Regions from separate parts of the Vibrio sp. V39_P1S14PM300 genome, predicted to be linked through region 2. Evidence: predicted binding sites of a transcription regulator. Region 2 holds the regulator's gene; the other holds the start of a gene.
The links. Region 2 encodes PurR, which represses purine synthesis genes. Its sites were predicted from a motif close to TNANGNAAACGTTTNCNTNA; they were not measured.
Positions count from the first base shown of each region.

Region 1: a site for PurR is predicted at 5,416-5,435, ahead of CAG65_RS14480 (uracil-xanthine permease family protein). Genes of this name have one in related genera too.

Region 1 is NZ_WXWP01000283.1:83-11,532, forward strand. It holds gene rpoZ (DNA-directed RNA polymerase subunit omega) at 1-270, shown strand, start outside; gene spoT (bifunctional GTP diphosphokinase/guanosine-3',5'-bis pyrophosphate 3'-pyrophosphohydrolase) at 322-2,442, shown strand; gene trmH (tRNA (guanosine(18)-2'-O)-methyltransferase TrmH) at 2,511-3,197, shown strand; gene recG (ATP-dependent DNA helicase RecG) at 3,263-5,374, shown strand; gene CAG65_RS14480 (uracil-xanthine permease family protein) at 5,600-6,988, shown strand; gene envZ (two-component system sensor histidine kinase EnvZ) at 7,033-8,331, opposite strand; gene ompR (osmolarity response regulator transcription factor OmpR) at 8,415-9,134, opposite strand; gene greB (transcription elongation factor GreB) at 9,286-9,762, shown strand; gene CAG65_RS14500 (putative ATP-dependent zinc protease) at 9,791-11,450, opposite strand, start outside.
Region 2 is NZ_WXWP01000161.1:26,290-37,739, reverse strand. It holds partial or broken gene topA (type I DNA topoisomerase) at 1-1,490, shown strand, start outside; gene glgC (glucose-1-phosphate adenylyltransferase) at 1,940-3,157, shown strand; gene glgA (glycogen synthase GlgA) at 3,147-4,604, shown strand; gene CAG65_RS08065 (alpha/beta fold hydrolase) at 4,787-5,584, shown strand; gene CAG65_RS08060 (putative signal transducing protein) at 5,588-5,908, opposite strand; gene CAG65_RS08055 (TVP38/TMEM64 family protein) at 5,905-6,597, opposite strand; gene CAG65_RS08050 (TfoX/Sxy family DNA transformation protein) at 6,749-7,339, opposite strand; cyclic di-GMP riboswitch class I at 7,453-7,537, opposite strand; gene purR (HTH-type transcriptional repressor PurR) at 7,694-8,698, opposite strand; gene torD (molecular chaperone TorD) at 8,931-9,578, opposite strand; gene torR (two-component system response regulator TorR) at 9,816-10,523, shown strand; gene elyC (envelope biogenesis factor ElyC) at 10,584-11,405, opposite strand.

The DNA of each region.
Region 1 (11,450 bases), on a different contig from region 2:
GCACGCGTAACTGTACAAGACGCTGTTGAAAAAATTGGCAACCGTTTCGACCTTGTTCTGATTGCGGCTCGCCGCGCTCGTCAAATGCAAACTGGCGGTAAAGATTCACTAGTGCCGGAAGAGAACGATAAGCCAACGGTTATCGCTCTGCGCGAAATCGAAGAAGGTCTGATCACTAAGGATGTTCTTGATGCACGTGAGCGTCAGGAACAGCAAGAACAAGAAGCCGCTGAACTGGCTGCGGTTAGCAGCATCGCACACAGCCGCTAAGCGGTTGTCGCAAGACGCGCTTCGATTTACCTAACCTTCCGGGCCTGAAATTTGTATCTATTCGATAGCCTCAAAGACGTTGCCCAAGAATACCTAACAGAGCCTCAGATTGAGGCTCTGCGTCAATCTTATGTGGTAGCGAGAGATGCCCATGAAGGGCAAACCCGCTCAAGCGGTGAACCATACATCATCCACCCTGTCGCCGTAGCCCGGATCCTGGCGGAAATGCGCCTGGACATCGAAACGCTGCAAGCGGCACTGCTCCACGATGTCATCGAAGACTGTGATGTCACCAAAGAAGAGCTGGAATCCCAGTTCGGCGCGACGGTGGCGGAGCTGGTAGACGGTGTCTCTAAGCTGGATAAGCTTAAATTTCGCGATCGCAAAGAGGCCCAGGCCGAGAACTTTCGTAAGATGGTGCTCGCCATGGTCCAGGATATCCGCGTCATTCTGATCAAGCTGGCCGACCGGACCCACAATATGCGCACATTGGGTGCCCTGCGTCCGGACAAAAAACGCCGTATCGCGCGCGAAACCCTGGAAATCTATTCTCCTCTGGCCCACCGTTTGGGTATTCACAATATCAAAACCGAGCTGGAAGAGCTGGGCTTTGAAGCCTTGTACCCGAACCGCTACCGCGTTCTGAAAGAAGTGGTCAAAGCGGCACGGGGGAACCGTAAAGAGATGATCCAGCGGATCCATCTTGAAATTGAAGGGCGACTGCAGGAAGTCGGCCTTAAAGCGCGGGTCTTCGGCCGGGAGAAGAATCTGTTCTCCATCTACAACAAGATGAAGAGCAAAGAACAGCGCTTCCACACCATTATGGATATCTACGCGTTCCGTGTGGTGGTGGACGATGCCGATACCTGCTACCGGGTACTTGGTCAGGTACACAGCCTGTACAAACCACGTCCGGGACGCATGAAAGACTACATCGCGGTCCCGAAAGCCAACGGCTATCAATCATTGCATACCTCGATGGTCGGCCCGCACGGGGTACCGGTCGAAGTTCAGATCCGAACCGAAGACATGGATCAAATGGCGGACAAAGGGGTCGCCGCGCACTGGTCGTACAAAGACAAAGGCGACAAATCCGGCACCACGGCGCAGATCAAAGCGCAGCGCTGGATGCAGAGCCTGCTGGAACTGCAGCAAAGTGCCGGTAACTCGTTTGAGTTCATCGAAAATGTGAAATCGGATCTGTTCCCGGACGAAATCTACGTCTTCACGCCTAAAGGCCGCATTGTTGAACTGCCGGTCGGCGCGACCGCGGTCGATTTTGCCTACGCGGTGCACACCGATGTCGGCAACACCTGTGTCGGCGCGCGTGTGGATCGCAACCCGTACCCACTCAGCAAAGCGCTGAAAAACGGCCAGACAATCGAAATCATCAGCGCCCCGGGCGCTCGTCCTAACGCCGCCTGGCTCAACTATGTGGTGACTTCCCGTGCCCGCACTAAGATCCGTCAGGTTCTCAAGACCATGCGCCGGGAAGAGTCGATCACCCTGGGCCGCCGCCTGCTCAACCATGCACTGGGCGAAAAATCGCTCAGCGACATCAGTGACGACAACATTCAACACGTTCTGACCGACCTTAAAATCGGCTCGACCGACGATCTGTTGGCAGCCATCGGTCTGGGTGAACTGATGAGCATCGTGATTGCCCGTCGTCTGCTGGGTAATGCCGATGAACTGACGGAAGTGATGGGCAAAGACGGCCAGCCGAAGAAAAAACTGCCGATCCGCGGTGCGGAAGGCATTTTGCTGACGTTCGCCAACTGTTGTCATCCGATTCCGGACGATCACATCATCGCCCACGTCTCACCGGGCCGAGGCCTGGTGGTCCACCGTGAAACCTGTCCGAACGTACGCGGCTACCAGCGCGAACCGGATAAGTACATGGCGGTGGAATGGTCACGTGACTACGATCAGGAGTTCATTACTGAGCTGCTGGTGGACATGCAAAACCGTCAAGGCGCTCTGGCCGAGCTGACCAATGTCATCTCGCAGACTGGCTCTAACATCCATGGCCTGTCGACCGAAGAACGCGATGGTCGCCTGTACACCGTGACGGTGGCGCTGACGACCAAAGATCGCGTCCATCTGGCGGGCATCATGCGCAAGATTAAGGCCATGCCGCAGACGCTGAAAGTTCGTCGCCGCAAACACTAACCGCTGTTACTCATGCCCCTGACCCGTCAGGGGCATGGTATTGTCCTAGCGAGCAACCTTCTCCAATTATGAATCCTGAACGTTATCAACGCATTCAGCAGGTGCTGAAAGCCCGCCAGACCGATCTGACCCTGTGTCTGGAAGAAGTCCACAAACCCAACAACGTTTCCGCGGTGATCCGCACCGCTGACGCCACCGGACTGCACCGCATTCATGCGGTCTGGCCGAATGACAAGATGCGTACGCTGAGCCACACCTCTGCCGGGGCGCGTAACTGGGTGGAAGTTGACACCCACGATGACATCGAAAGCGCCATCGGCGAGCTGAAACGTCAGGGCATGCAGGTGCTGGTCACCCATTTGTCCGACAGCGCGGTGGATTTTCGTGACATCGACTACACCAAGCCGACCGCCATCATACTCGGCAGTGAGAAAGCCGGGGCCTCAGAGACCGCCAAACGTCTCGCGGATCAGGACATCATCATTCCGATGCTCGGCATGGTGCAATCCCTCAATGTGTCCGTTGCCAGTGCGGTTATCCTCTATGAAGCCCAGCGACAACGCAGTGCCGCCGGGATGTACGACAATGACGCCAGTCAGGTGCCGGCCGATGAGATTCACCGTACCTTGTTTGAACGCGGCCACCCGGTGTTGGCCAAAGTCGCCAAACGCAAAGGCTTAGCCTATCCACCTCTGGATGATGACGGTCAGATCGTGGCCGAACCACAGTGGTGGCAGGAGATGCAGCGCAAATAACCCTCAGCTCTAAGGCTACACTGGGGTGAATTTTCCTGTACAAAAACACAGCCCAATGGTTAACTATCGCCACTGACCGCGAAAACGAGAGAGCCCGTATGTCCCAGTTACTGTCCGCTATTCCGCTAACATCCCTGTCCGGGGTCGGCGCCAAAGTGGCTGAAAAACTGGCGAAAGTCGGGCTCAACACCGTTCAGGACCTGTTATTTCATCTGCCGCTGCGTTACGAAGATCGTACCCGTGTCTACCCGGTAGCCAAGCTGCATGCGGGCTTGTGGGCCGCCGTGCAGGGAAAAGTCATGGCGGTTGATACCCTGTTTGGCCGGCGCAAGATGCTGACGGTCAAACTCAGTGACGGTAACGGCACCATCACGCTGCGTTTTTTCAATTTTACCGCCGCGATGAAAAACAACTTTGCCGAAGGCAAACTGGTGCACGCATACGGTGAAATCAAACGCGGCAATATGGGGCTGGAAATTATCCACCCTGACTACAAGTTTTACGCGCCAGAACGTCAGCCGGACGTCGAGCAAAGCCTGACACCCGTCTACCCCACCACCGATGGTCTGAGACAAGTCACCTTACGCAATCTGACCGATCAGGCATTGGCACTGCTGGACAAAGCGGCGGTGCAGGAACTGCTGCCAACCGGACTTTACGACCACCAACTGACGCTGGCTCAGGCTCTGCATACCATTCACCGGCCACCGCCTGACATCGATCTCGACCAGTTCGATCAGGGGCGTCATCCGGCACAAATCCGGCTGATCATGGAAGAGCTGCTGGCACAGAATCTGTCGATGCTGGCGGTACGCAGCCAAGGCCAGCGTGATGCGGCACTGCCGCTGCCCGACGCCTCACAACTCAAGCAGCGGTTACTGGCACAGTTGCCCTTTACGCCGACCGGAGCCCAGTCACGGGTGGTGAAAGAAATTGAAGCGGATCTCACGCAGCCACACCCGATGATGCGTCTGGTGCAGGGCGATGTTGGCTCAGGCAAAACACTGGTGGCCGCGCTGGCGGCCGTGCGGGCGATTGAGCACGGTTATCAGGTCGCCCTGATGGCGCCCACCGAACTGCTGGCAGAGCAACATGCACTCAATTTCTCCAACTGGTTTGAAAGCATGGGGATTCAGGTCGGCTGGTTGGCGGGCAAACTGAAAGGCAAAGCCAAAGAGGCCGAGCTGGCGCGGATTGCCAGCGGAGAAGCGCAGATGGTGGTCGGCACCCATGCTCTGTTTCAGGAACACGTGGCGTTCCATCACCTGGCCCTGGTGATCATTGATGAACAACACCGTTTCGGGGTACATCAGCGCCTGGCATTACGTGAGAAAGGTGCCCGACAAGGCGCGTATCCTCACCAGTTGATCATGACCGCAACCCCTATCCCGCGCACTCTCGCCATGACCGCCTACGCGGATCTGGAAACCTCCGTGATCGATGAATTACCACCGGGCCGGACACCGATTCAGACGGTCGCCATCCCGGACACCAAGCGTGACGACATCATTGAGCGTGTCCGCCATGCCTGTCTTGACGAAGGCAAACAAGCTTATTGGGTCTGTACCCTGATTGACGAGTCCGAAGTTCTGGAAGCGCAGGCCGCCGCTGACACCGCCGAAGAGCTGCAACGCCGACTGCCGGACGTTAAGATCGGTCTGGTCCACGGCCGAATGAAACCGGCCGAAAAACAAGCGGTGATGCAAGCGTTCAAAGACAATCACCTCCACCTGCTGGTCGCCACCACCGTGATTGAAGTTGGGGTAGACGTACCCAATGCCAGCCTGATGATCATTGAGAACCCGGAGCGACTTGGCCTGGCTCAGTTGCACCAGTTACGCGGGCGCGTCGGCCGGGGCTCGGTGGCGAGCCACTGTGTGCTGCTCTATCACGCGCCACTGTCCAAAACGGCGCAAAAGCGTCTGGGGGTGCTGCGCGAAAGCAATGACGGTTTCGTGATTGCCCAGCGCGATCTGGAAATTCGCGGACCGGGCGAACTGCTCGGCACTAAACAGACCGGACTGGCGGATTTCAAAATTGCCGATCTGGTCCGCGATCAGCGCCTGATCCCGGAAGTTCAGCGCATCGCCCGCTACATTCACCAGCAATATCCAGACAACGCCACGGCCATTATCGAGCGCTGGCTCGGTGAGCGCGACGTGTACGCCAAGGCGTGATTTTTCCAACCAATATCGCCACAGCTCCCCTTTTCCCCTCACAAGGCAAACGTTTGCTTTTAATAAAAAACCTTTTATAATTCCGGCCAATTTTTCGCGCGGACCCGACTCCGCATGTGCTCCACGCTGATCCGGCCCTGATTAACAGCAATCACAGATAACGTGCCGGCTCCCACTGATGTCCCCATTCAGCGAATATCAGTGGTGCTCTGACAGGAAATTTCCATGGCTAACCACAACGCTTCGCGACATACCGACCTGGTTTATCAGCTCAACGATAAACCACCGCTACCGCAAACCCTTTTCGCTGCCCTGCAGCACCTGCTGGCCATGTTTGTCGCCATCATTACCCCGTCGCTGATCATCTGCCAGTCGCTTGGTGTGCCGGCCGAGCAAACCAACACCATCATCAGCATGTCATTATTCGCGTCCGGCCTGTCGTCTTTTATCCAGATCCGGACCTTTGGGCCGATCGGTTCCGGGCTGTTGTCCGTGCAGGGCACCAGCTTTAACTTCCTCGGCCCAATCATCGGTGCCGGGCTGGCACTGAAAGCGGGCGGCGCGGATCTGTCGACCATGATGGCGGCGATTTTCGGCACCATTCTGGTGGCCTCATTTGCTGAAATTCTGCTGTCACGCGTGCTGGATTACGCACGCCGGGTGATCACTCCCCTGGTGTCTGGAATTGTGGTGACCCTGATCGGCCTGACGCTGATCCAGGTTGGTCTGGTTTCAATGGGCGGCGGATATGCGGCGCTCGGTGATGGCACGTTCGGCAGCCTGGACAAACTGGCGCTGGCGGGTACGGTACTGGGGCTGATCGTCCTGCTCAACCGCGCCCGCAACCCGTACATTCGGGTCGCATCGATTGTGATTGCCATGCTGGTCGGTTACCTGCTGGCTTATTTCATGGGCATGGTTGATAGCTCACAACTGGGCGACACCGCGCTGATCGCATTGCCGGTTCCCATGCAGTATGGACTGAGCTTTGACTGGTCGCTGTTTATTCCGCTGGTACTGATTTTCCTTATCACGGCGCTGGAGGCGATTGGTGACATTACCGCGACTTCAGAAGTATCTGGCGAGCCGGTCAAAGGCCCGGTCTACATGCGACGCATCAAAGGCGGCGTACTGGCTGACGGGTTAAACTCCGCCCTGGCGGCGCTGCTAAACAGCTTCCCGAACTCCACTTTTAGTCAGAACAATGGGGTGATCATGCTGACCGGTGTGGCCAGCCGTTATGTAGGCTACTTCATCGCCGCCATGCTGGTCTTGCTGGGCCTGTTTCCTGGCGTGGCCAGCTTTGTCCAGCTTATCCCGGAACCTGTGCTGGGCGGCGCAACCATAGTGATGTTCGGCACCATCGCCGCTGCCGGGGTGCGCATTATCTCCCGCGTGGAGCTCGACCGCCGCGCAATTCTGATCATGGCTCTGTCGTTTTCTATGGGGCTAGGCATCGCGCAGAAACCGGAAATCCTCCAGTTCATGCCCGAGTTCATTAAGAGCATCTTCTCCTCCGGCGTCGCCGCCGGTGGCATCACCGCAATCGTGCTCAATCTGCTGCTGCCGGAAAAACTGACCGATGCAGAGCGCGAGCGCGCAACGGAGTCCTAACCATTCCGACTCCCTCAGGCCCGCGGCCGCGCGCTTGAGGGAGTTTAACGGGTTGGAAAGCTGATCTGAGCTTTGAGTCCGCCTTGTGAGCGGTTATTCACCACCACAGCGCCGCGATGCTGGCTGACAATCCGCTTCACGATTGCCAGCCCCAATCCGGTCCCTTCACTGCCCCGCGCGGTGTCGCCCCGGGTAAAAGGTTCGAACAACTTACCGATCTGGCTGTTTTCAATCCCCGGGCCATTATCTTCCACACACACCCACGCCAGTTTATTGTCGGCCGTCATGCCGGTGCTGACTTTTACCCAGCCGTTGCCATAGCGAATGGCGTTCACCACCAGATTACTGATCGCGCGCTTGATCGCGATGGGGCTGCCGATGGCATCTTTCATCTGCGGATTCAGCTCCGTTTCAACCTGAATTTCATACCCCCCTTCCGACGTCGCCACGTCGCGGGCCAAATCATTGAGGCTGACCGCTTCAAAGCTCTGCTGATTGACTGGTTTGAGGTAATCCATAAACTGACTGATGATCTCATTGCACTCTTCGGTGTCACCGATGATGCCTTCCGCCAGATAACTGTCCTGTGGCGACATCATTTCCGTCGCCAGCCGAATGCGGGTCAGCGGCGTGCGTAAGTCGTGACTGATGCCGGCCATCAGCAGCGCGCGGTCTTCTTCGAGCGCCTGAATGCCTTTTGACATCTGGTTAAACGCCCGGGTGACCGAGCGGATCTCCGTGGCGCCTTTTTCTGGCAGCGGTAGTGGGATTTCGCCCCGGCCCACGTCCTTAGCGGCACGCTCAAGCGCCACCAAAGGCCGATTCTGCAACCGGATAAACAGCCAGCCACCGGCGACGATCAGCAGCGCCATGATCAGGCTGTTACGAAACAGCGGCGCAAAGTCTTCTTCCTGTAACTCCGAGAGCGGAATGCGGATCAACGCGCCCGGCAAAGCATCGGTTTTCATCCACAGAATGTAGCTTTCCTGTCCGAGCATCATGCGCACATCGGTCGGAACCCCGAGCTCCTGGCTCATCTCTTCACTCATCAGATCAATACTGACCGCATGGCGGTACTCTTCGGCAATCGGACTGTCTTCCGGATGTATCGTCACGCCCAACTGCTCAAGCACCCGGCGACGCTGCGGCGCATCCAGCCCGGCATTGAGCTCCTCAGAATCATCCAGCATCAGGTTAATTTCATGGCCGAGAATCTTGTTGAATTGCTGCAAACTCGGCAACAGTGCGTAATTAAATACCGCGTAGTAGGAATAGACCTGGCTGGCGATCAGCAAAGTGATCAGCAACAAAATGGATTGAGTCAACGAGCTGCGGATACGCATAACATTACCTTGAGAGCCAATTGGAGCAGGAAGACAAACAAAAAGCTCCGGTTGCGCGGGCAACCGGAGCCGGAAGGTCAAGCTTACGCTTCTTTACCGTCGGGGACAAAGACGTAGCCCAGCCCCCACACCGTCTGAATGTAACGAGGTTTGCTCGGGTCGACTTCCAGCATGCGGCGCAAACGCGAGATTTGCACGTCGATCGAGCGTTCCATGGCGGAGTACTCCCGTCCACGCGCCATATTCATCAGCTTGTCGCGTGACATCGGCTCACGCGCGTTGGTCACCAGGGCTTTAAGCACCGCAAACTCACCAGACGTCAGTGGCATAGGCTCATCACCACGGAACATTTCTCGGGTTCCGAGATTAAGGCGAAACTCACCGAATTCCACCACCGATTCCTCAGAACTCGGAGCGCCCGGCGCTTCAATCACCTGACGACGCAATACCGCTTTGATCCGTGCCAGCAACTCACGGGGGTTAAACGGCTTAGGCAGATAATCGTCCGCGCCGACTTCCAGACCGACAATCCGGTCGATTTCATCACCTTTGGCAGTCAGCATCAGGATCGGTAACATGTTGTTGGCGTTGCGCAGCCGGCGGCAGATCGACAAACCGTCTTCGCCCGGCAACATCAGATCCAGCACCATCAGGTGGAAGTTTTCACGCGTCAACAGACGGTCCATTTGCTCACTGTTTGCCACACTACGTACCTGGAAACCTTGTTCCGACAGGTAACGTTCCAGCAACGCACGCAAACGTGCATCGTCATCGACCACGAGGATCTTAAAGTTTTCTTGCATGTAAAGACTCCACCAAATAAACCCATTGCCCAGACAGGATGGCAGTATGCAATGTACCACCCGTTCGCGAAAAGTCGCTTAAAGAATTGTTAACGTTTATGTCTTTTTTAGCTAATGTATCCGCAGGTTGCAATCTGATAGCATCAACAATATGAAAACCAATCTGATTACCCGAGAAGGCTTTGATCGCCTTAAAAAAGAGCTCGACTTTCTATGGAGAGAAGAGCGCCCTGAAGTCACCAAAAAAGTCACCTGGGCCGCCAGTCTGGGCGACCGCAGTGAGAACGCGGACTACCAGTATAACAAGAAGCGCTTGCGAGAAATTGATCGCCGTGTCCGTTATCTGAGAAAGCGCCTCGAACAGGTCAAAGTGGTCGACTACTCTCCGCAGCAGGAAGGCCAGGTGTTTTTTGGCGCCTGGGTCGAAATTGAGAATGACGCTGGCGAGCGGATGCAGTTTCGCATCGTCGGTCCAGACGAGATCTATGGCGACGCCAAAGGCTACATCTCGATCGACTCACCGATGGCACGGGCGATCCTCAAAAAAGCGGTCGACGACGAATTCACTGTGCGCACCCCGGATGGCGAGAAAGAGTGGTTCGTCAATAGCATCCGCTATCAGGAGTAAAAAAAGCCCCGCACCGCGGGGCTTGACGTTATTGTTCCGAGGCGGGCTTGTCCGTCACGATGTAATCTTTATCGCTGCTGACCACCGCCCCGTACTTAAGAAAATTGCGCCCCAGAATCATGCTGTAATGGAACCGGCTGCGATCTTGCAAATTGACCCGGATCGCTTTCTCAATTCCCCCCAGGCTGACCCGCATCTTGACCACCGGGCGCACGTTGGCTTTTTCACCGTCCCGGGCACGAATGCGCATCACATCGACCACTTCGCGCGTAAACTGCTTTTTCATCCCCAGATCGTTTTCGTAGGTGAAAGTGACCATTTTCTTACCGTCTTTGTCGAACTGCTTGATGTCCTGTGCGTTGATTGAACTGATGTCCGCCCCGGTATCCAGTTTGACTGGAAAACTGAGCCCTTCCACCTGCGCCACTTCAATGTGACCGGCGCGAAACAGCGGGTGCACATCCAGCAGGTTCTCAGCGCGGGTATTGACCAGCACTCCGCCTTTGGCCATTTTTTGTCCCAACGTGAAATACGGCTTCTGGCCCTTTTTCTCCACGACATCAACGGCAAATGCCAGTGTGCGTGTCTCGCCGCCAAACGTGAACTCACCTTCGACAATCGGCCGGGTCGACTCACCCACCACGATGTTTTTGATCACCTCTTTCACCACTTTCTGCTCACCGCCTTTGCCATCGGGCAGATAGAATTCGACCTGCGGCTTCTTGCCTTCCACCAGCTCAAAACTGCTGACCCGCAGCAAGGGAGTGTTGACCGCAAACGACGGTTCCGCGCGCAACGTCACGCCGTCCAGTTCGATCTCTTCCTCAGGTGACACCACCAGCGGATGACTCTTAAGCGCATTGTTGTAGCTCTTTTCGCCGCCACGCAGTAGATTCTCCCGTCCGGAATCGATAACAAAATATCGGCTGGTGGTGTTCAGACCAATACGCAATTGGGTATCGAGGTGACTGCGATCTCGCAGATACACCAGCCAGTGCTCGGTTTGGGTGTCATTGAGCTTAACCGGCAGGTAGACCAGCGGGCGCGCCGTGCCACTCACACGCAGCATTTTCACCAGCGGCAGCGTCATCGCTTTGCGCTGCCCGTTGCTGCCGATCAGCGTAAACGACACCTGGCGGGCTTTTTTATCCACCTGAATGTCTTTGGCATTGGCAATCGAATAATTGTTTTTCAATGAGAAACTGGTTTTGTACGGTAAACCGCCCACGTTAACGGTCTCGTGTTTGCCAATCACCTGAGCTTGTGGCAGGCCCTGCAGGTAATCGTAACCGGCGAACACCCAGGCATTGTTCTCAAGGAAGGTTTTTCCGATCAACACCGGAGCAGAGAAACCGGAACGATCCGCAAGGTTCACGTCAGTGTTAACCGTGTGCCCGGCGATGGTCAGTGGCAGATTGATGGTCGGCCGCAGGATAGGTTTGTCATTGGTACGGCTGCGGATCATCGCAATCCGCTCAATGTCATCGGTTATTTTGATGACTTTGCCAGTGTACGGATGGCGTACTTCAAACGAGACCTGAACCCGGTACGGCTTGAACATGGCGTCTTCCCACTTGCCGTGACGTTTGTCCATGTCCTCAACCACAGCTTCCATCAGGGCATCGTCTTTCAGATGCTGATACTTGGGGTTCTGACTGATGACGTGAATATTCTCGGCATGCATTGAG
Region 2 (11,450 bases):
GTGTGGATGTCAAAGCGGACGATCTTGAAGGCATGGATCCGGACGCGCACAAACTGTATGCGCTGATCTGGAATCAGTTTGTCGCATGTCAGATGACGCCGGCAAAATACGATTCAACGACCGTCAGCGTTAAGGCGGCGGAATACACGCTCAAAGCGAAAGGCCGTATTCTGAAATTTGACGGTTGGACTCGAGTACAGCGTCCTCTGGGCAAGAATGAAGACCAGATTCTGCCAGCGGTCCAAGTTGGCGATACTCTGGATCTGATTGCACTCGACCCGAAGCAGCACTTTACCAAGCCACCTGCGCGTTACACCGAAGCGGCATTGGTCAAAGAGCTGGAAAAACGTGGCATCGGCCGTCCGTCAACATATGCCTCGATCATCTCGACGATTCAGGATCGCGGTTACGTCAAAGTGGACCAGCGTCGTTTTTATGCTGAGAAAATGGGTGAAATCGTTACCGATCGTCTGGATGACAGCTTCCAGGATCTGATGAACTACGACTTCACGGCGCGAATGGAAGAGAAACTCGACCAAATCGCAGAAGGTGACGCGAGCTGGAAAGGCGTGCTGGACAACTTCTTCAAAGACTTCTCTGGTGATCTGGAGAAGGCGGAGCAGGACGAAGACCACGGCGGTATGAAGCCGAATCACATCGTCATGACGGACATTCAGTGTCCGACGTGTTCGCGTCCGATGGGGATTCGTACTGCATCGACGGGTGTTTTCCTGGGCTGTTCCGGTTACGCTCTGCCGCCAAAAGAGCGTTGTAAAACCACCATTAACTTAGGTGATGAAGAAGGCATCATCAACGTACTGGAAGAAGATGTTGAAACCGCCGCTCTGCGCGCTAAGAAACGCTGCCCGATCTGTGAAACTGCGATGGACGCGTATCTGATCGACGATAAGCGTAAACTGCACGTTTGTGGTAACAACCCGAACTGTGACGGTTACCTGGTCGAGCATGGCGAGTACAAGGTGAAAGGTTACGACGGCCCTGTGGTTGAGTGTGATAAGTGTGGCTCAGACATGGTGCTTAAAAACGGTCGCTTTGGTAAGTACATGGACTGCACCAGCGAGTCATGTAAAAACACGCGTAAGATCCTGAGAAACGGTGAAGTCGCGCCACCTAAAGAAGATCCGGTACACTTCCCTGAACTGCCGTGTGAAAATTCAGATGCGTACTTTGTGTTGCGCGATGGTGCTTCTGGCTTGTTTATGGCGGCGCACAACTTCCCGAAATCGCGTGAGACACGTGCTCCGCTGGTGGAAGAACTGGCGCGTTTTGCCGACCGTATTCCGGAGAAGTACCAGTATCTGACTACGGCGCCAACGCACGATCCAGACGGTCGTCCGGCGGTGGTGCGTTTCAGCCGCAAGTCAAAAGAAAACTACATCCGTTCTGAAGTCGAAGGTAAACCTTCCGGTTGGACTGGTTTGTACATCGATGGTAAATGGGAAATTACCGACAAGCGCAAGAAGAAATAAAGCTTGCCCCTCTCCTCTAAAAACGCAGCAATCTTGCTGCGTTTTTTTATTTCCTCCACTGTCATATCAGTGACAAAAGCGTCGGTTACTCTGACCCGTTACAAATAATCACATTTAAAGTGTGGAAAAGAATTGCTCAAATCTGATGCCAACTTCACTATATCTACACGGATGTTCGGTGTGATGACCGAGTATGCTCACTGTTAATCTGCTGTATTAGTCTCAGAAAAATGTGTGATTGGGTTCAGACTCGACACAAGTAACGCGCTCTAACCCTAAAGTACGAGGTGTTTTAAATTGCAATATGCATATAGTTCGATACCTTGTTAGGTATTTTCTGGTCAGCGGTTTAACCGGAAACGCTAAGATGTTGGATATGGAATGTGGATAAGTCCCCCCAAAATTTCAAATGCTTATCTGCAATTATAAAAATGATATGGAGATAGAAAATGGCTGGTGTTTTAGGAATGATTCTCGCAGGTGGTGAAGGCTCACGTCTTAGGCCTTTGACCGAATCGCGCAGCAAGCCCTCGGTCCCGTTTGGTGGCAGTTATCGTCTAATCGACTTTGCCCTGAATAACTTTATTAATGCCGACCTGATGAGAATTTATGTTCTGACACAGTTCAAGTCACAATCCTTGTTTCACCACCTCAAAAAAGGCTGGAACATTAATGGAATTACTGATCGTTTCATCGATCCGATTCCGGCGCAGATGCGTACCGGCAAGCGATGGTATGAAGGGACAGCGGACGCCATTTATCAGAATCTACGTTTCATGGAGCTGGCGGAGCCGGATCAGGTCTGTATTTTTGGTTCAGATCATATCTATAAAATGGACATCAAGCAGATGCTTGAATTCCACAAACAGAAGCAGGCTGCGCTCACGGTGTCGGCGCTGCGCGTGCCGGTTGCAGAAGCCTCTCAGTTTGGGGTGATCGAAGTGGATGCTCAGGGACGCATGGTGGGTTTTGAAGAGAAGCCGGCACAACCCAAAGCCATTCCGGGTGATCCGGAACATGCGCTGGTGTCGATGGGGAACTACGTTTTTGAGGCTCAGGTTCTGTTTGCAGAATTAATTGAAGATGCAGCCAACCAAGCGTCATCACACGATTTTGGTAAAGACATCATCCCCAAAATGTTCCCTCGTGGTGATGTCTACGTGTATGACTTCAGCACCAACACCATTGCGGGAGAGAAGAACAAAGTCTACTGGCGAGACGTCGGTACCATTGACGCTTACTGGCAGGCTCATATGGATCTGTTGGAAAACGACGCGCCGTTTTCTCTCTACAATCGCAAGTGGCCCCTGCATACCTATTATCCGCCACTGCCGCCAGCCACGTTTACTGATTCAGATAATGGCCGGGTGCAGATTATTGACAGTTTGGTGTGTAATGGCTGCTATGTGCGAGGGTCGCGAATTGAAAAATCTGTACTTGGATTTCGCAGTAATATTGCATCTGCCTGTGATATCAGTGAAAGTATCCTTCTGGGAGATGTCAAAATCGGTGATGGATGTGTGCTGCGCCGGGTCATTATCGACAAAGATGTCGAAATTGCACCGGGTACTGAGATAGGCGTGAACCTGTCACAGGATAAAAAGCGCTTCCATGTTTCTGATGAGGGCATTGTGGTCATTCCAAAAGGAGCAAGAATTGGCTACTGAGAAGTTGTCTGTCCTGTTTGTTGCATCAGAAGTTGAAGGGTTAATCAAGAGCGGCGGTTTAGCGGATGTGGCTAAAGCGCTGCCTGTGGCATTGCGTGAGTTGGGTCAGGACGTGCGCATTGCAATGCCCGCTTACAGTAAAATCGGCGATGTGGAGACGTCGGAAGTTCTGCTCGATACTGAGTTGGAGCATTGGCCTTACACGCCATATCGGGTACGTAAACTCGATGTCTCATCGGTGCCTGTGTATGCCATCGAATGTCCGCAGTATTTTGAGCGCGCTGAAATGTATGCAGAAAATAATCAGGCGTACCGTGACAACGGGGAGCGCTTTGCGTTTTTCAGTGCTGCTTGTCTGGATATGCTTCCCAAACTGACTTTTAAACCAGACATTGTGCATGCCAATGACTGGCACACGGGATTAGTGCCATTCCTGCTCAAGAAACGTTATAGCGCCAATGATTTTTTCCGCGGTATGAAAAGCGTTCTTTCGGTACACAATGCGGTTTTTAAAGGCGTCTTCAGCTACGATGAGCTGGAGTCGGTGCCGGAACTGCATTCGCGTTATGTGCCTGAGGCGGCAGTCAGCCCGACGCACATTACCATGCTAAAAGCTGGAGTGATGTCAGCGGACAAGATTAATGCTGTCAGCCCGACGTACGCTGAAGAGTTGAAAACGGAGCTGGGTAGCCACGGTATGGTAAAAGAGTTCCTCAGCCGGGCGAGCGACTTGGTGGGGATCCTCAATGGTTGTGATTATTCGTCATGGAATCCTGAGACGGATCCGCACCTACCACTGCCTTATGACGCTGAGGCGAGCAGTATGCTGGCGGGAAAACAGGCCGCGAAACAGGCACTACAGCAGGAACTCGGGTTGCCCCTGCGTGAAGTCGCTATGTATGGCATGGTTTGTCGTCTGACCCATCAAAAAGGCGTCCACTACTTGTTGCCGATCCTCGAAGCGTTTTTGCGCCACGATCTACAGCTCGTGATGGTTGGAACTGGCGACCCGATATTGGCCTCTCAGCTTAAGGACATCGCTGCGCAGCACGGGCACAAGTTTGTCTTTGTCGAGGCGTACAGTGAACGCCTGGCGCATTTGGTGGAAGCCAGCTCGGACTTTTTTCTCATGCCTTCTGAGTTTGAGCCATGTGGTCTCAATCAAATCTATAGCATGGCGTATGGTGCAGTGCCGATTGTACGCGGTGTGGGTGGACTTAAAGACAGTGTCACCGACTACGACTCGGATCCGGATAACGCAACCGGGTTGATTTTCAATGAGCCAGATCCGCAGGTTCTGTTGCTGATGTTGCAGCGCTCTCTGCTGCTGTATGTTCAGAATCCGGCGGAGATGCAACGCATTCAGCTTAACGGAATGCGTGAAAACTTTTGCTGGTCTCAGGCTGCGAAGCAGTATCTGAGTCTTTATCAGGCCGCACTTCAGTAGCCCGGGTTCAGACTGGGACTTGGATAAACAGGTGGCCAGATACGAGTAAAAACTCGACCAAATAATGGTCAGATGAAGGCATGTTCTCCGATAATTTGATATGAGGTCAGTAGTGACCGGTGAAATTTGTGGTAGGCTTCAACTCCTGTTGACGAATAACCCAGTTTGAGATGCTTTGCCTGATGAGTGACGCTTTACTGTTTCATAAAACATACTCGCATCCGACCAGTAAGGAATGGGTGGTGTTTGTGCATGGCGCCGGCGGCAGTTCCTCAATCTGGTTCAAGCAGATCAAGGCCTATAAAGCGCATTTTAACTTGTTGCTGGTGGATCTGCGCGGGCATGGTAAGTCCAACCAGTTACTCAAAGAGCTGATCGCCAATCATTATACGTTTAAGTCAGTGACCTTGGACGTGTTAAAGGTACTGGACCACCTTAAGATCCAGTCAGCTCACTTCGTAGGGATGTCGCTCGGCACGATCATTGTACGTAATCTGGCCGAGATGGCAGCCCACCGGGTCAGGACAATGGTGCTCGGCGGCGCAATTACCCGGTTGAACACGCGTTCTCAACTGCTGGTTAAACTGGGCAATCTGAGCAAGCATATTTTGCCCTATATGTGGCTCTACAGCTTGTTTGCCTACATTGTGATGCCTCAGCGCAGTCAGAAAGAATCACGCCATCTGTTCATCCGTGAGGCCAAACGCCTTTGTCAGAAAGAGTTTAAGCGCTGGTTTGTGTTGGCGGCTGAAGTCAACCCGTTGATGCGTTATTTCAAGGAAAAAGACCTGCCAATCCCCACGCTTTACCTGATGGGCGCTCGTGACTATATGTTTATCCAGCCGGTGAAAGAGATGGTTGCTGTGCACCGAACCAGTGAGCTGCGAGAAATTCCTGATTGTGGCCATGTGTGCAACGTTGAACAGCCGGATGTCTTTAATCAACATTCGATAGAATTCATTAAACGCCACACCCACTAAGGGTTACTCTGTTGGGCGAGGTGCGCCACACTGCCAGCAGGCGCCGAATTGTGGCTCGTTTTCTTCCCCGCATCGCTGGCAGCGCCATAAGGTGCCGGCTTCCGTATTCGATTGTTGATGATAGGCATCGATGATGCTCTGCGCCAACATCTTTTGCATTGGATTCAATAACCAGATGTACGGATCGGTGTCCTCCCCAAATGGCAATTCGCCTTTGAGGCCAAATAACCCTTCTCCGCGGACCTCGCACTGGATCCGCTCGGCTTTAAGCAACTCGCAAACGATATGCGCCTCTGTTGGGTTATTGGCGACAAAAATTTTCATCCGGCATTTCCGTTGACGTTAGGGGAGAGGCGAAGCTTCACCATAATCCATTTCACCACGATAGGAAACAGACCTAGCAACACAAATGAAGCCAGGACCGCCGGGGACACAATCCCAGACAGGCTGTTTATCTGCGCCAGTTGCGTTCCCGCGTTAAGGTAGACCGCGGTTCCGGGCAGCATTCCCAACTGACTCACGAGATAGAAGCGCAGGACAGAAATAGGGGTCAGCCCCATCAGTAAGTTGATCAGAAAAAACGGAAAGACGGGAATCAGTCTTAACGAAAACAGATAAAACGCGCCGTCGCGTTCCACCCCTTGATTGATGGTGGTCATTTTGTCGCTGAATTTGCTCTGAACCCAGTCACGTAAAAGATAGCGAGAGCTGAGAAACGCCAGGGTAGCACCGATAGTGCTGGCGAAGGACACTAAAACCAAGCTGGTCCAGAAGCCGAATAGAGCCGCTCCGAGCAAGGTTACGACCGCCGCACCTGGGATTGAAAACGCGGCAATTGCCACGTAGGCGACGAAATAACTCAACGCCGCCACAGCGAAGTGATCGCTGATGAACTCTCCGAGTGCGGTTTGTTGGGCCTTGGCATTGTCCAGAGTCAGATACTGGCCGAAATTAATACCAAGGAAAATGATCAGTCCAACCAGCAGTACGCCAATCAGCAATTTCTTATTCATCGTGAGTCCTCTTTGAAAACGATTGGCCAATCACTGATGAGGTGTTGCCCGGTTACTATAGCAAGACAGGCAACCGACAGAAAAAATTTCATCGTCCGTTTTGGTAAACAGTATCAATAAGAAAAAAGCCAGCATAATGCTGGCTTCGGGGTTAGCTTAGGCGATTGATCAGTTCGTCTCGCCTGGATTGAGGGATCACCGACCAGTGAGTGCCGTTAATGGCGCCCTCCAGTGCCCACAGTAGCTCCAGACCGACATCGGCGGAGTGGGTATCGCAAATCGCTTTATAGGCGGCCACAGAGCCGTGGCGCTCCAGATCTTCAACAGAAGAGATACCTGCCTTTTTCAGCATGCGCTCAGTGGCAAGTCGAAGGTTGGGAAGATCTTTCAACCGGTTAGGTTTCGCGGTTGCCTGAGAGGCTTTTTCTTTTTTTGCTGACTCTAGCGCAGATTTCGCTTCATTCAGGGTTGCTTCATGATCGTCGTTCCAGCTATCAGGCAGTGCAAAATACTTTGTCACAACGGGAAAGCCGCGCTTCTTATAAACGTAAGGTTCATATCCTTGTTGCTTAAACTTTGCAGTAGTCTGCTCGTTAGCGCGGATGTGAAGCTTTTCGTTTACTACCAAAGCAAACATTGTGTCGTCGACAAAAATACCAAAACCACCAAACATTGAACGAGATTTGACGCGTCCTAGTTGCTCAAAAAGTCGCATTGAATCTTTAAGTACTGGTTTATCCATGTTTTTATTTCTCGGTGTATGTGAATACGCCACCAAATCAGGTCCGAGAGGTTAGCAAAAACATGCAATCGGTGTGTCAAATAGCAGTAAACTTGCTGAATGCATTTTTTGCCATCGGCAACCCCGCTACCTACCAGGTTCTGGTTTAGGCCGGAGGCTTTGCGTCCCACCCTTTCAGATGGTTTGCCCTGTGCGTGGCTAATGTAACCAATTTAAGCATAAATAAATTTTGCCCAGAGCTTCACAAAGTGTGGTTATAAATGTGATCTTGCTTCAGGAAATTGATGGTGTGAAATGCGTTTAGTAAATAGTAAGTCACTAATACTAAACGCATTTTTATCAATAAGTGAGAGGTTAGTTCAGTTTTTTGACTGTACAGCGTTCGACAATTTCAGGGTGCATTTCGAAGACACGTTTCTCGTGTTCTTTGTCTTTTATACGCTCCAGCAGGATCTCAAATGCGTTCTTTCCGACCCGGCGCTTCGGCTGGTGAACGGTCGTTAGTGGTGGTGAGAAGTACTCTGCCAACTCTATGTTGTCATAACCAATGACGGACATATCTTCCGGAACCCGGATGCCTTTTTGCTGCAGACGACTCATCAGACCCAGGGCCATGGTGTCGTTAAAGCAGAAAATCGCGGTCGGGCGTTTGTCCATCGCGGCAATTTTGTCTGCCGCTAATACAGCGGTGTCGCACTCGAAGTTGCCTTCCAGGATCCAGTCTTCATTTACCGGTAGCTTGGCTTCTCCCATGGCGCGGCGGAAACCCAGAATTCGTTCCTGACAGGCTGCTTTTTCAAAGTGACCGCTCAGGCAGGCGATGTCGGTGTGGCCGTGATCGATCAGGTATTTCGTCGCCAGGTAGCCGCCTTCTTCTGAGTTATCGATGATCTTGTCTGCCTGGGAGCTTGCCGGGCCCCAGTCCATAATGACTTTCGGAATGTCTGCGTGACGCTCAAGCATTTCCGACAGCTCTTCGGTCAGATCAGAGCACATTACCAGGATACCGTCGACGCGCTTCTCAGCCAGCATGCGGATGTAGTCCCGTTGCTTTTCGTAGATACCGCCGGTGTTACACAGGATCAGCGTATAGCCTTGACGGTAACAGTAGCTTTCTACCCCATCGATCACTTCCGAGAAAAACAGGTTGGTTGATTGAGTGACCAGCATACCGATGGTGCGCGTGGTATTGCATTTCAGGCTACGCGCAACGGCACTCGGGGCATAGTTCAGCTCTTTCACCGCTTCCATCACTTTTTCTTGGGTGGCTTCAGCAACAAAGCGGGTTTTGTTAATCACATGGGATACAGTCGTCGTTGAAACGCCGGCTAAGCGTGCGACATCTTTAATGGTAGCCATAAGGTTCTGTCCTGTTGTCACCTGCCAGGTCAACCGGATTCCCCCGGCCTGAGGCAGTAAGTATCAGAAACACAAAAACCGCTTAAAGACAGCGGTTTGCATTCATCATCATATTTTTATCGTTTGCGATCACGATTTTAGACTGCTCTGCCGCAAGTGGCAATTAAAAAACCATCGCCTGGATAAGGCGATGGTCACAAAATGTTAATCTTGTCAGAGAGGGGCTTCGCGCTTATTCACCAACCAGATATTGGCAATCAAGCTCGAGAAATGCTTCCAACAGTGCGGCAACCGCTGCATAAAACCCAAACTGATCATACTGCTGACAACGTTGACTGAACTGAGGAACCCAGGAGAGCAGATGTTGACGGATAAAAACTTCCTGATCCAGCAGCGCCTGATCGAGGTGCTTTTCCTGTTCCAGTTCGTTAGAGCGGATAATCATGTTGCCAAGGAAATCGAGTTCTATCGCCAGATGATCGGCTGGCTCGTTGAGGGATTTGTCGACCGCCACACCGTGATGTGCCATCACGGCTTCCATTTCAATGGCTGGCTCGTCATTGAGCAGACCCGATTTACCGATATAAATGGAGGCGTAAGGTAAAGCGGCGTCTTTGTCTGATTTCAGGAACAGATCGCAAAAATCCGCAGCCAGTTCAAGTGGCGCGTCTGCTCGGTCCATCAGGCGATTTAAGGCATCCACCAGTTGGTCAGAGGCCGGTTTCAGCGTGCTATTTTCACCAAGCCCGCTCAGAAAAGCGCGGATCTGAGGGGAGTGATACTGCTCAATGTCGGCCTCGGTCAGCTCTTTGGCAAACAAGCTGGATAACCACCAGTAAATTTCAGCTCGTTTTTCATTGAACGCTTTGGTTTCTTGCATGGATTAAGCTCCGGAAATTCTGATACTTCTAAGTTTAATGGATAAAGATGAATAGCGGTAACGCCATGTATGACAAATTATCGCGGCTTATGACGAAATATGAATGGAGTGGTGAAGGTTGTCTTGAATCAATAAAAAGCCAGCTTTCTTCGAATTCGCACCGCGGAGACTAGAATTGTGACTAGTTATGAATAGAATAATTATCGTAAACCATTCCAATGATTCAAAGTGGTGTAAATGAGCTATCACGTATTAGTAGTAGAAGATGATGCGGTGACTCGCAGTAAACTGGCGGGCTATTTTCAGAGTGAAGGTTACCAGGTCAGTGAAGCGGAGAATGGCGATCAGATGCGCGATATGCTTCAGGCTCACGCGGTCGATTTAGTGATGCTGGACATCAACCTTCCTGGCGGCGATGGCCTGATGTTAACGCGTGAACTGCGCAGTCAATCTGATATTGGAATTATCCTGGTGACAGGGCGCACGGATAGCATCGACAAAATCGTCGGCCTGGAGATGGGCGCGGATGACTACGTTACCAAACCGTTTGAGTTACGCGAGCTGCTGGTTCGGGTCAAAAATCTCTTGTGGCGTATTTCACTTGCCCGTCGTGGCGGACAAATCTGTGAGGAGCAGGATGGCAACGTGATTCGTTTTAGCGACTGGACGTTTGATGTGCAGCGCCGCGCCTTAAGTCGCAACGGTGAACCGGTGAAGCTGACGAAGGCGGAATATGAATTATTGGTGGCGCTTTCTTCCTACCCGAATCAGGTACTGAGTCGCGAACGAATCCTGAACATGATCAGCCACCGGGTTGATGCGCCGAACGATCGCACCATTGACGTGTTGATCCGCCGGATGAGAGCGAAAATGGAATTCGATCCCAAGAACCCGCAAATTTTCGTAACGGTGCATGGCGAAGGCTACATGTTTGCCGGCGATTGATCGTATACGGAAACAAAAAAACCGAAGCGTTGGCTTCGGTTTTTTATCGCTGAAATTGCTCTACTGCGCCTCACTGTTGCTCAACTGGCTTTGTTCGGCTTCGATCGCTTGCTGCTCGTAATCCGAAACCCAATTGCGCATAGACTGCCAAATCCTGCCTAACGTTTCATGCCAGTAGCGCTCAGTTTGTTCAAGATACACGGCTTTTGGGGTGTACTTATCCCAAGCCTGAGCAATGTTGGATTGCGCCAGATAATTGGTCGGCGCAGCAATTGGTGACAGACCCGCGGAGTTAAACTCATTCATTGCACGTTGCATATGGCTGGCGGAAGTCACCAACACTAATTTACGTTGTTGTACAAACGCCGCCGCCTGACGCGCTTCTTCCCAGGTGTCTTTGGCGGTTTCAAGCAGAATAATATCTGATTTAGATACTCCAAGCGCCAACGCGACTTTCGCCATCATGCGCGCATTGCTCATCTCCGAGCCACCCGCATAACCGGACAGAATCAACTTTGCGCCCGGATACATACGCACAATCCGAATGCCTTCTGTAAGGCGCATCAGACTGGCACGGCTCAGTTCTGAGGTGGGCGGAATACGGTCATCCACCACATGTGAGTTGCCCAGAACCATCACGTAGTCAATGGATTCATCCACAGGCAGAAAAGCAGAATACTGACGCTCCAAAGGCATCAACAGACGAGTGGATACTGGCTGGAAGGCGATCAGAAAAATGCCCATTAAGGAGAAAAGCACCACAAAGCAGCCAGACTTTCTTTTGGTGGTAAACATTATCAGCATCAGACCGATAAAGCCGATGATTAACATCGCTGGAAGCGGCATCAGAAGAGATGCGACAACTTTTTTCAGCTCAAACATACTTAAATAGTCCGAAAAAACATCACTTGATTGAAAAAAGGGCAT